One region of the Myxococcus sp. AM010 genome, then DNA from elsewhere that is predicted to be linked to it. Evidence: riboswitches for the same ligand, from Rfam matches in the RefSeq annotation. Region 1 holds a riboswitch; each other region holds the start of a gene.
The links. Region 1 has a riboswitch for cobalamin ahead of HV826_RS19190 (aspartate aminotransferase family protein). Riboswitches for the same ligand answer to the same signal wherever they lie in the genome.
Positions count from the first base shown of each region.

Region 2: linked by a shared signal. The riboswitch ahead of HV826_RS26410 (TonB-dependent siderophore receptor) and the one ahead of HV826_RS19190 (aspartate aminotransferase family protein) in region 1 are both predicted to bind cobalamin.
Region 3: linked by a shared signal. The riboswitch ahead of HV826_RS26430 (hypothetical protein) and the one ahead of HV826_RS19190 (aspartate aminotransferase family protein) in region 1 are both predicted to bind cobalamin.

Region 1 covers NZ_JABXEO010000040.1:26,686-29,954, forward strand. The annotation lists gene HV826_RS19185 (aldehyde dehydrogenase family protein) at 1-287, opposite strand, end outside; gene HV826_RS19190 (aspartate aminotransferase family protein) at 284-1,648, opposite strand; cobalamin riboswitch at 1,916-2,127, opposite strand; gene HV826_RS19195 (DUF1501 domain-containing protein) at 2,383-3,269, shown strand, end outside.
Region 2 covers NZ_JABXEO010000068.1:3,739-7,007, forward strand. The annotation lists gene HV826_RS26395 (hypothetical protein) at 1-140, shown strand, start outside; gene HV826_RS26400 (hypothetical protein) at 155-436, shown strand; gene HV826_RS26405 (FHA domain-containing protein) at 577-1,065, shown strand; cobalamin riboswitch at 1,072-1,319, shown strand; gene HV826_RS26410 (TonB-dependent siderophore receptor) at 1,378-3,269, shown strand, end outside.
Region 3 covers NZ_JABXEO010000068.1:9,674-12,942, forward strand. The annotation lists gene HV826_RS26425 (iron ABC transporter permease) at 1-1,035, shown strand, start outside; cobalamin riboswitch at 1,056-1,268, shown strand; gene HV826_RS26430 (hypothetical protein) at 1,412-2,755, shown strand; gene HV826_RS26435 (cell surface protein) at 2,752-3,269, shown strand, end outside.

The DNA.
Region 1 (3,269 bases):
CGCTCCTCCCAGGCCGTGGCGCCCCAGCCGCGCTGGGCCACTCGCGCCACGCGCACCACCCGGTCCAACTCGCTGACGGGCGTGCGGTGGAAGGTGGCGAGCAACTCGTCCGGCCTCGCCGGGTTGCGGCGCTCCAGGAGGTCTCCGCTCCGCCAGGCCTCGCCGGCAATCCACGACGGCAGCGCTTCGCCCAGGCGCCCCCGCACGGTGTTGAGCGCCTCGTCGAAGCGCGCGTGCAGTGTGGACATGTCGGCGTCCAGCACCGAATAGGTGATGCGGAAACTCATGGCTCCCTCCGGAAGTAGTGGTTGATGCCCTGCGCGAGCGTGTCGACCAGCGCGTCGACCTCGGCCTCGGTGATGACCAGCGGGGGGCCCAGCATCAGCAGGTCCCCGTTCGTTCCGTCCGCGTGGCCGGTGTTGGACCAGAGGACGAGGCCGCGCTCGAACAGCTCGGCCATCAGCCCCTCCACCACCTTGCGCGAACGAGGGAAGGGGCGGCGGCTGTCGAGGTCCTCCACGAACTCGACGCCCGCCATCAGGCCCACGCCCTGCACCGAGCCCACATGGGGCAGGGGCCGCAGCGTCTCGCGCAGGCGCCGCTGGAGGTGGGCGCCCACGCGCGCGGCGTGCGCCACCAGGCCGTGCCGTTCGTAGTAGTCGAGTACCGCCAGCCCGGCCGCCGTCATCGCCGGGGCCTGGAGGTAGGTCTGCGCGTGCATGAAGCCGCCGGAGCCCTGCCGCAGCTCCTCCAGGTGCGCCTGCCGCACGAGCACCGCGCTCAGCGGCGCGTAGCCCCCGCTGATGCCCTTGCCGAGCACCAGCAGGTCCGGGGTGAAGTCGAACAACTCACTGGCGAAGAAGCGCCCGGTGCGACCGCAGCCGCACATGACCTCATCGGCGATGGTGAGGATGCCGTACTGCCTGCACAGCGCGCTCACGCGCTCGAAGTAGTCCGGCGGCGGAGGGGAGGCTCCGGCCGAGGAGCCAATCACCGGCTCCGCGATGAAGGCGGCGATGGTGTCCGGGCCCTCGCGGAGGAGCGCCTCCTCCATCAGCCGCGCGTAGTGCGCCGCGCCGTCGCGTTCGTAGTCTTCCAGGCCGGAGCGGTACGGGTAGGGCGCGGGCGTGGTGACGACCTCCGCCAGCATGGGGCCGAAGAACTGCTTGTAGTGGGGACGCTCCGACAGGGAGAGGGCGTAGAGCGTGTTGCCGTGGTAGCCGGGCACGCGCGCAATGACCTTCGTGCGCTGGGGCTGCCCGCGCGCCACGCAGAGCTGCCGGGCGAACTTCACCGCGGCCTCCACCGCTTCGGAGCCCGAGCCCAGGAACGCGGCGCGCTCCAGTCCCGCGGGCGCCAGCGCGCACAGGCGGGTGGCGAGTTGCTCCGTCACCTCGGTGGTGAAGTGGGTGCCGTTGACGTAGGCGACGCGCAGCAGTTGTTCACGGATGCGGTCCACCACCTCGCGGTTGCCGTGGCCCACGCTGGCCACGAGCGCGCCCGCCGAGGCGTCCAGGTAGCGCTTGCCTGTGGCGTCGAAGAGGTGGACACCCCGGCCGTGGGTCACCACGGGGAAGTCGCGCGCGAGGTCGCGCAGCAGCACATTCCCTTGCGGGTAGCGCACGCCCTGCCTGCCTTCGTCCCGCATCGTCCGTCCTCCACGCAGCGCGGACGACCGAGGTCGCCCGACAGGGCTCCCGCGTGGAAGAAGGGTTGTCACGATGCGCGCGGGTCGGCGCACACCAGGCCCCGGAGGAGCCCACGGACCGACCTTCGCCCCCACGGGCGACTGGACACACGAGCGGGGTTGGGTCGGAAAAGCCGAGGTGCGCGCGAAGACTGGCTGGAGGCTCCAGCGCTGCTCGGACCTTCCGGCCGTCCCACGCGGCTCCAGGTCGAAACCGTCCGTGGATTTCTCCCACGGGCGGATGCGGGCAGGTCTTCGGGCTCGTGAGCACTCCGGCCGGAGCCGGATTCCTACTGCTCGTCGCTTCCCAGCTCCCAGAGGGAGCCAGTGCGTGTGACGAGGTTCGTTCTCACCTACCGCTGCGGGGCAGCCCCGGATTCACACCGGGTTCCCTTTTAAGCCCAGGCCGAGGCCCAGGCACCAACATGGGGCGGTATGTACTGTCGGCCTTCTTGGACTGTCAAGGCAGGCTCGCGAACATGGACAGGCTCCGTCTTGAAGCGGGCGCGCATCCGACATCAAGGTTCGCGCCGCGCGCTCGATGGCGTCGGCGATGCGGAACGAACGTGGCACATCCAGACGCAGGTCCCGCTCTTGCGCGCCGTGCCCGTAACTTCTGTCCCGCCCCGGTGTTGAATGAGGGGGCCCTGCCAACTGGGGGCTCCCGTGCCTGGCTCACCGGAGGCGAAGACGCGATGAACCCACTGCTGACCCGTCGTCATCTGCTGCGCGCCCTGGGGTCGACGGCGGTGGGGCTTGCGTGGGCTCCGGGCTCCCTGGGACGGGCGCTCGCGTCCAGCCAGCACGCCTCCACGCGAGGCACGCTGGTGACTGTCTTCCTGCGTGGCGGCGCGGACGGGCTCTCCTTGGTGCCTCCGGTGGAGGATGCCGCGTATCACCGGGCACGTCCCACGCTGGCGTTGAAGGCGCATGGCCCGGACGCCGCGCTGAAGTTGTCAGGGCCCTTTGGCCTGCATCCCAGGCTCGAAGCGTTGATGCCGCTGTGGCGTGATGGCCGGCTGGCGGTGCTGCACGGCGTGGGATTGCCGGCGCCGGTCCGCTCACACTTCGACGCGCAGGACTTCGTTGAATCCGGAACGCCGGGGCGCAAGTCGACACCGGATGGCTGGCTCAACCGCGCGCTGGACGAAGAAGAGGGCGTCGCGCTGCGCGCCGTGGCGTTGCAGCCCACACTGCCCCGGGCGCTGTTCGGAGACGCGGGGGCGGTGGCCATGGGGCGGCTGGAGGAGTTCCGGCTGAGGGGCGGGCGCAGAGGTGAGGAGGCCACCCGAGGCTTCAATGCGCTCTACGCGGGCGCCGTGGACGAGGCGCTGCGGACGACGGGCCAGGACGCTTTCGAGGCGATGTCGCTGTTGGACGAGGCGCGGCTGGCGAAGCGCGCTTCGCGTGCGGCGGTGGAGTATCCGAAGGGGCAGCTCGGACAGCGGCTGCGCGACATCGCGCGGCTCATCCACGGCGAGGTGGGGCTGGAGGTGGCGGCGACGGAGTTGGGAGGCTGGGACACGCACGCCGCTCAGGGCGCCGCGACGGGGGCGTTCGCCAACCGCTGCCAGGAGCTCGG
Region 2 (3,269 bases), on a different contig from region 1:
CCGTGGAGGGCTCGCTGGCGATGGACGTCGCCTTCGGCCGCCCCCTCATCGGCTTCCAAGGTCCGCAGGGCTTCGAACCGCTCTATGAGGGCTGGGCCATCCGGCCACGGCTGAGCGTCGCGCTGATGGTCTTCCCGTGAAAGGTGGCCGTCCGATGAACAACCGTACTGACCTCGCATCGCACACGCTTCGCGGGCCCTTCCGGCACCTGCTCGTCCTGGCGCTGCTGGCCTGGAGCGGAGGCTGCGCCGTGGAGGACCCGATTGCACGACTGCGCGGCGCGGACAGTGGCACGGGCACCTTCTCCACCGACGACGAGGCCCTGCTCTTGGGTGAGGACAGCCTGGAGCTGGCGCTGCCGGATTGCGTGGAGGCCGAGCCAGCGGGGGACGCGGGCGTGGCCTGCGAGGACGCGGGGACGCCAGACGTTCCGTAGTCGCCTGGTGGCCAGCGTGGGTGGACCTCCCACGCGGTGGGACCCGACAGTGAATCGCACGCCCCGAGGTCCAGGAACTGGCGCGGCCGGAGTCTCGTGTCCATGTTGCGCGCGTCCATCCGGTGAACAGGAAGGTGCGCGTGTTCCAGCCAGCTCCTCGCGATGCGCGGGCCCAAGACGGGAGCTGGCCCGTGTTGCTGTGGGAGCCTGCTTCCACGCGGCCCCGCGCTGGGACGTCCCGGTCAGCGGAGAAGGCATCGACGCCCTGCGCCACGGCGCCCGTGGTGCTGGAGGTGCGCCCGCGGCTGCGCCCGGCGGATGGCGACGTGACGGTGGGCAGCGGCGCCGAGTGCGACATCGTCCTGGCCGAGCCCACGGTGTCCCGCCTGCATGCGCGCCTTCGTCGTGAGCCGCACACCGGGCTGTGGTGCGTGACGGACCTGGAGAGTGAGCGAGGGACGTACCAGGACGGGGTGCTCATCCTCCCGGGCCGCCCGGCGCCGCTGCTGTGCCGTTCCCGGCTCACGCTGGGGAACGTGGAGCTCCTGTTCCTCCGGACGTATGCCTTCGAGCAGTCCGTGCGCGCGTCCTCGCTGACGCCCCCGGTGCGCTTGACCCGCCGGAGGTGACCTCCTAGAAAGGGCGCGCCCTTGGGTGCCCATGCCGGGCTTTCAAGAGGGAAGCCGGTGTGAGTCCGGCGCGGTCCCGCCACTGTGAACGGGCAGCCCTGAGGTCAGGGCCGGGGGCTTCGGTTTGTCGCCACTCCAGCCGCGGCCGAGCGCCGCTCCGGGGGAAGGCGGAAGTCCTCTTCTGGCATGACGCAGCGTGCGCCAGCCGCCAGAGCCCGTCAGCCAGGAGACCTGCCCAGGGGTGCGGCCGAGCCTTTCGCGGGCCCGGGCGGTTGGCCTTCTCTCTTCGTCGGAGGGAGCGGAAGGCGGAGCATGCGGTGGAACTTCCTCGCCGGGCCTGTCGTGTGCCTGGCGCTCAGCCTTCCATGTCCCGCCGGGGCGCAGCCCTCCGAGGCCGAGCCCGCCCCCACGCGCACCACCGTGGTTCGCGGCAGGACACCGCCTCCGCCTGAGTCTCCAGAGCGGAGGGACCCGACGGGCGCCATCACCGTCATCGACGCGCGAGAGCGCGCGGGCGAGGCGCGCGACACGGCGGAGCTGCTCGTGGGCTCGGTGGGGCTCGCGGTGCAGGACTCCGGTGGTTACGGCCAGAGCAAGAGCCTGGTGGTGCGGGGCGCGTCATCCAACGGCGTGCTCGTGTTCCTGGATGGGATTCCGCTCAACGGCGCGGGCGGCCTGTCGGACCTGTCGCTCATCCCCTCCGCGCTGGTGGAGCGCTTCGAGGTGCTGCGAGGTGGCGCGGGCGCGCGCTATGGCTCCGGCGGCCTGGGCGGCGCCATCAACATCATCACTCGCGCGCCAGGGCCGAACCTGCGCACGAGCGGCGAGGTGACCTACGGGAGCTGGAACACGGCGCTGGGCCACGTCGCCGCCACGGGGCCGCTGCTGGGCGGGCAGGCGCTGCTGCTGGTGCACGCGGGCCGCTCGGATGGCGACTTCGCCTACGACGTGGACGACCTGCCCGCCGTGGACGGCAACCCCCAGGTCTCCGAGCGGCGTGCCCGCAACGACGCGCGGGGAGGGGGCGCGCTCCTGCGCTACCGGCGACGGCTGGCGGGAGGCTCGCGGCTGGATGCGCTCGCGGAGCTGTCCCTGGAGGACCGCGCCATTCCGGGCACCGTGCAGAACCCCCAGTCCACCGGAGACCAGGAACTGGGGCGGCTGGCGTTGGGCCTTCGCTGGTCGGGCGTGCTCGACGGGCTGGGGCAGGGGAGCGCGCGAGGCTTCTTCCGGCGTGATGGCCTGGAGGTGACGGGGCACATCCCCGGCGCGGGTGGCGCGCAGCGGCACGCGGTGGGCGGCGTGGAGCTGGAGGGCCGCGGGCCGTTGGGAGCGCGCCAGTCGCTGACCGTCACGGTGGCGACCTCGGGTGAGACGGTGACGCAGGCGGAGGGCGCGCAGGCCGCCTCGTGGTGGCGCGGCAGCGTCATGGCCATGGATGAGGTGCGGCTCTTCGGCGGCGCGTTGGACGTGGTGCCTTCCATGCGGCTGGAGCGGGTGGGCCCGTACTGGCTGCTGTCGCCGAAGCTGGGCGCCTCCGTCGAGCTGGGGCGCGGCTTCGGCCTGCGCGCCAACGCCGGCCAGTCCCACCGCGCGCCGTCCTTCCTGGAGCTGTACATCCGGCAGGGCACGCTGCTGCCCAACCCCGGATTGAAACCCGAGCGCGCCCTGTACGCGGACGCGGCGGTGAGGTGGCGCTCCGGCCCGGAAGACGGCGAGGACGCGGCGCCGCGCTGGGGCTTCACGCTGGGCGGCTTCGCGGCGCTGTATGAGAACCTCATCGCCTATGAGCTGTACCCGCCGCTGATGGCGCGCCCGTACAACTTCGACGCCGCGCGCGTGTGGGGCCTGGAGCTGGAGGGCGAGGCGCGGCCCCTTCCCTGGCTGCTGGCCAGCACGGGTTACACGTATCTGCGCACGGAGAACCGCTACGGGGACCCGCGCTTCTTCGGCAAGGACCTGCCGAACCGTCCCAGGCACAAGTGGGTGGGGCGGGTGCGCGCGGGACCCGACTGGCTCAACGCCCGCGCCGAAGTGCTCTATCAGTCCGCGCAGCGCATCAACCGCACCGGCTCGCTGGACTTGCCCTCGCGCACGTGGGTGAGCGCGGGCGCGTCCAGCACCTTCCTTCACGGGCCGGACCTCACCCTGTCCGTCGAGCTGAAGAACCTCCTCGACGTCCGGACCTTCGACTTCACGGGCTT
Region 3 (3,269 bases), on a different contig from region 1:
CGCGCCTCGCGCGCGGTGATGTTGTTCGGGGGCTTCCTCGTGGTGGCGGTGGGGTGCATGGCCGTGGCGGTGCGCTTCGGTGAGCAGTCCATCTCCCTCACCGCCGCGCTGACGGAGCCCACGTCCACGGATGCCGTCATCTTCTGGTCGCTGCGGCTGCCGCGCGCGCTGCTGGGGGCCATCGTGGGCGCGGGGCTGGCGGCCTCGGGCGCCACGCTCCAGGGGCTCTTGCGCAACCCGCTAGCGGACCCGTTCGTGCTCGGCGTGTCCGGCGGCGCGGCGATGGGGGCGACGCTGGCGCTCGCGGTGGGGCTCGGCACCGTGGGGGACGTGGCACCGGGCCTGGGCGGCGGCATGGCGCGGCTGTCCGCGCCCGCGCTCTTCTCCTTCCTGGGCGCGGGGGCCGCCATCCTCTTCGTCCTCTCCGCCAGCCGGGGCTCCGCGTCGCGCGCGCCCTATGCCGCGCTGCTCACCGGCGTGGTGTTCAACGCGTTCGCCTCCGCGGCCATCACCCTGGTGAAGACGCTGTCCGACCCCGACCGGCTGGGGGAAATCCTTTACTGGCTCGCCGGCGCGCTGGGGTACGAGCGCGGCGGCACGCTGGTGCTCTCCGCGTTGCTCCAGGCCGGCGCGATTGGCGTCATGTGGGTGCTCTCCGCACGGCTGAACCTGCTGTCGCTGGGGGACGATGACGCGGCGTCCCTCGGCGTGCCGGTGGCGGCGACGCGCCGTTGGCTGCTGCTGGCCACCAGCGCGAGCGTCGCGGGCGCGGTGGCGCTCACGGGGTTGATTGGCTTCGTGGGGCTCATCGTGCCGCACCTGCTGCGGCTGGCCTTCGGGCCGGACCAGCGGCTGCTGGTGCCCCTGTCGGCGCTGGGCGGCGCGGCCTTCCTCGTCCTGTCGGATTTGCTGGCGCGGCTGGCCTTCCCCTTGTTTGGGGCCGAGCCTCCCGTGGGCGTCGTCACCGCGCTGCTGGGCGGCCCGCTGTTCCTCGCGCTGCTGCGGCGGCGGGTGCGGCTGGGGGCCAGTCATTGACAATGGCTTGCACCCGCCATATCCCCGCCCGCGTCCTCGGTGTCGCCGTGATTCCACGGCGACTCAAGGGAACCCGGTGTGAATCCGGGACTGCCCCGCAGCGGTGAGCAGGAACGAACGCCGTCACGTGAAGCACTGGCCCGAAGCGGGCTGGGAAGCGACGGCAAGTAGGTGGGTGCTCCGTGCACCCGCGCCTGCGAGTCCGAAAACCTGCCGAAGACCCGTGCCTCTGGCACGGACATCACCGAGGCCTCCGAGGGGAGGCGGCGGGGGCGGTGCCGTCCGGCGCGTGTGATGTGCGCCGGGGCGCTGCCTTCGGCCGTGTCCTCCTGGAAGCCCATCCGCCCGTGGGGGCGGAAGAGGGAGCGAGGACACCATGAAGTACGCCGATGTGAAGCGCGCGGGAGCCCGCACGAAGTCCCTGATGTTCGTCACGGCCAGCCTGGTGCTGGCGGTGACCACGGGCTGCGGCTCCGAATGCGTGGACGCCTTCGACTGCCGCAGTGAGAACGGCCCCGCGCCGGAGGGCCAGGCGTGGACGTGCGCCGCGGAGAAGTGTGAGACGCGGCCCATCCAGCAGGTCCCCGAGCCCGACGCGGGCACCGAGCCCGACGCCGGCACGGAGCCGGACGCGGGCACGGAGCCGGACGCTGGCACGGAGCCGGACGCTGGCACGGAGGCGGACGCTGGCACGGAGCAGACGTGTGAGACGGCGCCGCACGACCCCGTGCTCGGCACGCTCCAGCTCCAGACGGGCTTCGAGGCCACGGGCTCCGCGCCGCTGCCGGACGACGTGCTGGCGCTGGCCGCCTCGCCGGGCCCCACGTATACGGTCTACGCCGTGCGTGGCAGTGGCATGGGCATCGACGTCGGCATGTACTCGCTGGGCATCTGGCCCGACCTCCAGCCGGACGACACGAAGCTCTTCGACGTCGTCTCGCCCGCGGACCGCGCGGGGACGGCGACGGTGTTCTCGAACGGCTTCCTGGTGAACGACAGCCGGTATCTCTTCGCGGGCTACACCACGTCCGCGACGGGCGCGCTGGGCTCGGTGGCCGCGTATGACCTGGCGTCGCCCGCCGCGTCCTCCTACATCGATGCGCAGGCCAACTTCACCGCGGCCAGCTTCACCTCGGGGGAGGACTCCGTGCTGCTCGTCAACAGCGTGAGCCTGGGCAACGCGGGGGGCGGCCTGGGCGTCTTCGGCCTGGTGACCTCCGAGACCCCCTTCCAGACGGTGCGCCTGGCCAACTTCCCGGCGGGCGAAGCGGGCGCCAGTGGCTTCACGGCGGTGACGGACAATGGAATCGCGATGCTGGGCTTCTCCAGCAGCGTGGACTTCAGCAACAAGGCCCGCGTGGTGGCGCCGTCGGTGCTCGCGGATGCGCTGCGCGGCGGAGCTCCCGTGGACCTGGGCACGCAGGCCGAGCTCGTGGTGGACAGCGACTTCAACGGGGCCTCCACGTTCGGTGAGGGCGTCGCCGTCAAGCGCGGCGGCTACAACGAGAACTGGCAGTTCGTCTCCACCGATGTGTCTCGCTACGCCCTGTCCCTGGGCATTGAGCCTGGCGCGGTCGTCATTGGCGAGCGCACGCCGGTGCTGTCGTTCGTGGACGCGTGCACCTCCGTGACGCAGCTGGCGCACCTGGGCTCGGACCTGCTGGTGGGCGTGGATGACAGGAACGGCCAGCGGCTGGTGCGCATCCAGGTGGCCCGGTGAGCCATCGCGGCCTCCAGCGCTTCGCCTGGGGCATGGCGCTCGCCGTGCTCCTGGGCGCCGCCGCGTGTGGTGACGCGTCCTCCAGCGTCGACGAAGACGCGGGAGCGCCGGATGGCTCCACGCCGCTGGAGCCCGATGCCGGACTTCCGCCCGAGGACCCGTACGCGGACGAGGTCGTCCTCTTCGAGCCGGGTGACAGCGCGGGCTTCGGGCAGGACCGCTTCCCGGACGTCGTGCTCGGGCCTCCTTCGGGGCTGGGGCCGGACAATGGCTCTCTGGACGTGCTCTCGCTGGGGCGGGGCGGCACCATCGTCCTGCGCTTCACCGACCTCGCGGTGGTGGATGGGCCGGGCGTGGACCTGCTCGTGTTCGAGAACACCTTCCTCGTCGCGGGCGGACTGGCCACGTACTCCGAGCGGGGCATCGTCTCCGTCAGCGACGACGGCGTCACCTGGTACGACTTCCCGTGCGCCACCACGGACGCCGCGGGCGGCTACCCAGGGTGCGCGGGCGT